Regions from separate parts of the Virgibacillus sp. W0181 genome, predicted to be linked through region 2. Evidence: riboswitches for the same ligand, from Rfam matches in the RefSeq annotation. Region 2 holds a riboswitch; the other holds the start of a gene.
What was found. A riboswitch is a leader RNA that binds a small molecule or an ion and turns the genes downstream of it on or off. The one in region 2 is predicted to bind thiamine pyrophosphate.

Region 1: another riboswitch for thiamine pyrophosphate. It lies ahead of ACLIBG_RS04950 (ABC transporter substrate-binding protein); the one in region 2 lies ahead of thiW (energy coupling factor transporter S component ThiW).

What each region holds. Positions count from the first base shown of each region.
Region 1 is NZ_JBPYCR010000007.1:103,959-107,295, forward strand. It holds gene ACLIBG_RS04945 (thiamine-binding protein) at 1-117, opposite strand, end outside; gene ACLIBG_RS04950 (ABC transporter substrate-binding protein) at 512-1,525, opposite strand; TPP riboswitch at 1,856-1,965, opposite strand; gene ACLIBG_RS04955 (ABC transporter ATP-binding protein) at 2,244-2,969, shown strand; gene ACLIBG_RS04960 (ABC transporter permease) at 3,086-3,337, shown strand, end outside.
Region 2 is NZ_JBPYCR010000009.1:34,852-38,188, reverse strand. It holds gene ACLIBG_RS05715 (permease prefix domain 1-containing protein) at 1-462, opposite strand, end outside; gene ACLIBG_RS05710 (PadR family transcriptional regulator) at 459-782, opposite strand; TPP riboswitch at 1,394-1,502, shown strand; gene thiW (energy coupling factor transporter S component ThiW) at 1,808-2,311, shown strand; TPP riboswitch at 2,314-2,415, shown strand; gene tenA (thiaminase II) at 2,493-3,173, shown strand; gene thiD (bifunctional hydroxymethylpyrimidine kinase/phosphomethylpyrimidine kinase) at 3,173-3,337, shown strand, end outside.

The sequences.
Region 1 (3,337 bases), on a different contig from region 2:
TACCTCAAATGTCACATTTGCCGAGTCTATTACTGCAATTGCTTCATCAACAAATGAATAGACGTCTTCATTGTTTACTTTAGGAATAATTTGAATGCTTAACAACGCATTAGCCATTTAACCACCACCTTTATATATGAAGAGACAAGCGTGCTTTTCTTTATAAGATTAGAATGTATATAACATTGTGTATAGCTGTCTAGCTTAAGCGCCCAGAAACTAGGCGACTTCCTGCAGCGCCTTGCGATAAAGAAGACTTGCCGATTGGCTTTAGACAGAGGCTTAGTCGCCCTTATGCCCTCGGGTGAAAGTCATCATCGATTCGCGGTGCTCATCGTGATTCCTTTATCTTAGTTGCTTCAGTCCAGTCGCTACGTTTCTAGGCAGGGCGCTTGCGCTTTTCTTATGACCCGCCAAGCACGCTATCCAATTTATACAATCGTTATAAAACCCGTTTCACAATTCAAGCTTATAATAAAAATTATTTTTTATTTCACCTGACTTTAACAGTTTAATCTTCAGGTAAAAATTCATTCGTAAATGCTTTGTCTACATCTACTGCTTCATCAATAATTTCATTGTCTAGTAGAAAGTCAGCAAACTTTTGCCATCTTTCCTGTTCCTGAATACCGAAACGCTCCGCATCATCCTGGTATCGAGGTGACAGCCATTCTTGACTTCTTTTAACTAATTCTGGATCCAAATCAGGCTCAGCATCAATTAAAACTTGCGCAGCTTCTTCCGGGTTTTCAATCGCAAATTCATATCCTTTCACCGCAGCCGCAGTAAAAGCTTTTACTGTTTCCGGGTCTGCGTCAATCATATCCTCGCTCGTTGCTAGAATTGGCGTATAGAAATCAAGCTTATCGGAATAATCGGCAAGATAAACCATATTCAAATCTACACCTCTAAGCTCTGCTTCAATTCCAGTCCAGCCGTAATAAACGAGTGAGAAATCAACGTCCCTTTCTACAGCGACGAAAAAGTCGGAATCACCGGTCGTAATAAAGTCAACTTCTTCTACATCTGCACCATCATTATTCATCAATGTTGTCATCATCGCTTTTTCCAAATCAGAGCCGTATGCACCAAATTTTTTCCCTTCGAAATCTTTTGGCTCGGTAATATCTTTTTCTACTGGTGAAGCATAGCCTGCAGTATTATGTTGTATCACTGCTGCAACTGAAACAATCGGCAACCCCTCCGAACGTGCTTGCGTTAAACCTTCTTGGTAGCTAACCCCAAAATCCGCTTTCCCTGCAGCAAGCAGCTGATTAACTCCTACTTCTCCGGGTAGTAAAATCTCTACATCCAATCCTTGTTCCTCAAAATATCCTTTTTCTTTGGCAACATAAATTCCCGTATGGTTCGTATTCGGTGTCCAGTCCAGTGCAAATTTCACCGGTGTTAGCTCAGCGTTATCGGCATTGTCTTCGGACGATTCATTTGTGTTCTCATTATCATCCCCGCACGCCGCCATCAATACAAGTACAAAAATAAATAAAAACGAATAAACTTTTTTCAACTGTATTCCTCCTTATGATGTTTCAACCTGTTTACACGTTTATGTGGAGTTGTTCCTTCATCTGCCAGCAATGAGACCTGCCATTGAGCTCAACCTAACTAATCCGTATAAAAGCTGCGGATATGGCCCAATATGCAAACACCTGCTACAAAAACAACGATGATAGATCACTAGAGTTTTAGCTGATTGTCATGTTTAATTTGGCAAAGTGAGTCGTATATTAACCCGAACACTGATCAATGGATTGAAGAAGTCATGGAATTATATTTTCCCGAACAAAATAAAAATGCGCCAAAGGTTCGGCCTTTAGCGCATCGGTTATTCACATTAAGATACATATGAAATGTTCCCTCCGCTGGTACCAACCAGATCAGGTTCAAAGGGTTAGCATCTTAAGGATGCAATCTCAGCCAGCATAACCAGCTCCCCCACATAAAAGCTATAAAATTGTACTTGGCGATAAGCCAAATGCTCAAAACGTCTTTTGAACATGTAATGCATTACAGAACTAGTATGCCATAAAATAGACCTCGTTGCAAATAGGGGGCGAGTTGACAGTAGGCAGGACCCGAACGAACGACAGTGCAATGCCAAAAAAACCTTTTTCATAAATGAATAAAAATAAAATGGAACTATTTACAATATAGGAAGAATCATATAAAATAAAAAGTGAGTAATCACTCATTAAAATAAAACTTCAATAACAAGGAGGGTAAACATGTCATTTATTACACTCGGAAATATTCAAAAAAGTTTTAAGACGGAATCAGTTTTAAAAGAAATCAATCTATCCGTTTCTAAAGGAGAACTTTTTGGGCTGCTTGGTCCATCGGGTTCAGGGAAAACGACACTCGTAAAAATTATTATTGGGCTTTTAGGTGCAACTGCTGGAACGGTACGTATTAATGACGAAAAAATTCCATCACTAAACGTAATGCAAAACGTTGGCTACATGGCACAATCAGATGCACTATACAGCGAACTTACCGGTCGGGAAAATTTAAGTTTTTTTGCCAACATTTATAAAATACGAAAGACAAAACAGAAAGAACGTATTCATGCAGTAGCTAATATCGTTGGTCTAACCGAACATTTGGATAAAAAAGTAGAACACTATTCTGGTGGGATGAAGCGCCGCATGTCCCTCGCTATTGCTCTGTTACATGAACCGCAGCTGCTCGTTCTTGATGAACCTACCGTTGGAATAGATCCAGTTTTGCGCGCCTCGATATGGGAGGAATTGAAGGAGCTTCAAAAGCAGGGGACGACCATATTAATAACAACACATGTCATGGATGAAGCAGCAAAATGTGATCGACTGTCATTATTGCGGGATGGGTATGTAACCGCAGAAGGAAGTCCAACAGAATTAAAAGAGCGGAGCAACACGAAAACCTTGGAAGAGGCATTTTTATACTTTGGAAGCGCCAGCTACTCTGTTTAAAATGATAATCGGCAAAATGGTATTTCGATGAACAAAGCGCCATGATAAAACAACTACTCACTACCAGAAACGTACCAATCACAATACATTAATATTTAACTTTGGAGGTGGTAATCATGCGTATACGCGCAATTATTAAACGAATTGTTCAGCAATTTATTAGAGATAAGCGGAGCATTGCACTAATGATGATTGCCCCATTGCTAGTTATGACCTTGCTCTGGCTTGTGTTGGATTTAGATCCTTATGAGCCTGTCATTGCAGTTACGGACGTACCAAATCAACTGGAGACGGCGTTGGAAAATCAAGACTCATCAATTAAAACATTAACGAAAAATGAAGCGGAAAACGCATTAAAAAACGGCACT
Region 2 (3,337 bases):
TGAAAAACCAAGAAGATAGACGAACACATGAATGATAAGCGTGCTGTTCAACCACCTTTTACGATCCATTGCAGGGAATGCCTGATAAGCGAATAAAAAAAGTATGGAGCTCGATGCCATCGAAATGACCAGCCAGACAATGAGCGCGTCACCTTCCACAAACAGCTGAGTGACATAGAAAAGCACGGAATAGCATACCGACGAGATTGCAAGCACAAGCAATAATAATTTCCGATAAGGGAACATCGCTTCTTGAATTTCTGTGCCGATCTTTTTTGACGCGCCAAATTGGTCAATTGCTAACTGCTCTGCCTCTTTTCTGTTGTACCCTTCCTGCACCCAATGTTCAACGGAAAGCTCCAGGTGATCACGGATTTCCTCGTGTATTTCTGCTTTCTCCGTTTTGGTTCCATCGATTTGTGCGCTGATCGCTTGGACGAAAGCATCTAATTTCACACTCATACGAGACCCTCAGAGCTTTTGCGGACAATTGTATTCATCCATTCCCAGTTTTTTTGTTTATTAACGAGCTCTTGCTTTCCATCATCCGTTATATAATAATATTTTCGTCTGCCCTTATCGAGTTCTTTCCAATACGATTGAATCCATTGCTTCCGTTCCATTCGTTTTAATGAAGCGTATAAAGTCCCTTCACTCATTTCATACGTATCATCACTTATCTTTTTCAAAATTTTTGTCATTTCATAACCATACAAATCACGTTGTTCGATTAATGAGAGCAATAAAAGATCAATACTTCCCTTCATCATTTCCTTGTCCACGGGTACACCCCCAACGCATATTTCCTACTATTGTAATACGATGCACATCGCATTGCAATGTATTAACATAAAAAAATGAAGCCTATGCTGATATAAAGAAAAGCGCAAGCGCCCTGCCTAGAAACATAGCGACTGGACTGAAGCAACTAAGATAAAGGAATCACGATGAGCATTGCGAATCGATGATGACTTTCACCCAAGGGCATAAGGGCGACTAAGCCTCTGTCTAAGCCAATCGGCAAGTCTTCTTTATCGCAAGGCGCTGCAGGAAGTCGCCTAGTTTCTGGGCTAGCAGGCTTAGAACGCCACGTCCTGTGGCTCCGCCTGGGACTGCGCATAAATGCTCGCCCCACCGAAAAGATTTGCACTAGAACTTCCTGTACGTCGAAGCTAGACAGCTATGCACAAAATTATATACATTCTTATCTTTTAAAAAATGAATATAGATACGACAATTCCCTCCATGAGTTGTTATCTTAAAACGGTCATAGATACTATATTAATGGTGAAATTATCTCCTAAAAAAATCTACCAGACTCTTTTTCCTAAATTAAGCATGACAAAAGACAGCGTATTTGGTATGGTGAGTATACAAACAAAATTATTCCATAGAAATCTACTAGGGGTGCCCTATTAATGGGCTGAGAGAAAAGTGTGTCTTTTCGACTCTAAGGACCTGATCTGGTTAATACCAGCGGAGGGAAGTAGTAATTACGATGCAATACGACGATCGTTCCTTCCAAGCTGGGTCCTTATTTACGGATCCGGCTTTTTATGTTTTTGACCATTATTAATAATAGCTGCTGATGACTTGAAGCTCAGAAGTGATATCAATAGATTGCGTAAATGTAAAAAGATGTCTAGTTGTCACAAACTGATCTCAAGTGAGCCCTCTTCTATAACCAATCATCTTTTCCTTAACCTTGAAAGAGCACCTTGAGAGTACAGATCCAATTACTCGAATTTTTTCATTTTCAACGAACTGGAATTTGTTTGAAATTACCGAGAAGAGGTGAAATTACCGTTTGAATCGTACACGATTACTTACAACAATGGCTGTTTTTATCGCAATTGGCACTTTAGGTTCACAAATGCTCTGGTTTCCCGCGGGCGTTGCAAAAGCATATCCTGTTCAGCATGCGGTTAATGTAATTGCTGCTGTCATGCTGGGACCAGGTCCAGCTGTTCTGATTGCTTTTATGATCGGACTCCTCCGAAATATGCTCGGACTTGGGTCGTTATTAGCTTTTCCCGGTGGTATGATCGGTGCCTTTTTCGCAGGTTATTTGTATAAGAATATGGGCAGAAAAAGTTGGGCTGCTTTTGGCGAAATAGTTGGAACCGGGATTATTGGGGCCCTCTTTTCCGTACCGTTCGCAAAGCTGCTTATTGGAACTTCTTTCGGCGCTTTGTTCTTTTTACCGCCATTTCTCGTTAGTAGTATATCCGGATCGCTTATTGGCTTGTTTATTGTTGCCCGGATAAAGCAAACAGAAGGTTTACACCAGCAAATGTATGTAGCAAAATAAGACGAAACTGCTAGGGGTGCTAACGCTGAGATAAGGAGATGATCCTTTGTCCCTTTGAACCTGATCTGGTTAATACCAGCGAAGGAAAGTAGCTGAAGGAATAATACTTACACTCCCTCTTTCATTCTACTTTCCTCCCCCCCTTGCAGCTTCCATTAAACACTACAAGGAGGCTATTTTTATGACGTTTACCAAACAATTACGAGAAGAGAATAATGATGTATTTGAGGCAATTTTTAAACACCCATTTGTTCAGGGCATTGGGAAAGGAGATGTTCCAAAGGAAGCTCTCATTCATTATGTCAAAGCAGATTACGAATATTTGACTGCGTTTATGCATTTGTATGGGGTGGCCATTTCGAAAGCCTCGTCCCGTGAGGAAATTGCTTTTTTTAATAAACAAATAGATTTTGTATTAAATAGTGAAGCACATCCCCATAACAATTTTTGTGATGTAATTGGAATTGGCTATGATGAGTTGCAAAGGTACCCATTACCACCAACCGCCGATCATTATGTAAAACATATGATGTATCACGCTTATAATGGTAGTCTCGGAGAATTAGTTGCCGCTCTGCTTCCATGTCCGTGGACCTATTTCGCCATTGGAAAAGAGTTGATAAGGACATACAACCCCCAAGAGGATCACCCATTTTACGAGTGGATTTCTTTTTATGCAGATCCGGGTATTGTCGAACTGGAAATGCGCAAACAACTAGATGGAATTGCTGAGAAAGCAAACACAGATGAAATCGCTAGAATTAAAGATGCATTTCGGAAAAGCTGTCTTCTTGAGCTGAGTTTCTGGGAAATGGCTTATACGTGTGAAGTATGGCCATTGGAAAATAAGGTGGGTGTATAATGGGGCACGTTCCATGCGCACTGACCATTGCAGGCACCGATCCAACCGGAGGTGCTGGAATTCAAGCTGATTTAAAAACCTTTCAAGAATTAAAAAGCTATGGCATGTCCGTCATCACTTCTGTCGTAGCGCAAAATACAACTGGTGTTCAGGATGTCCATCAT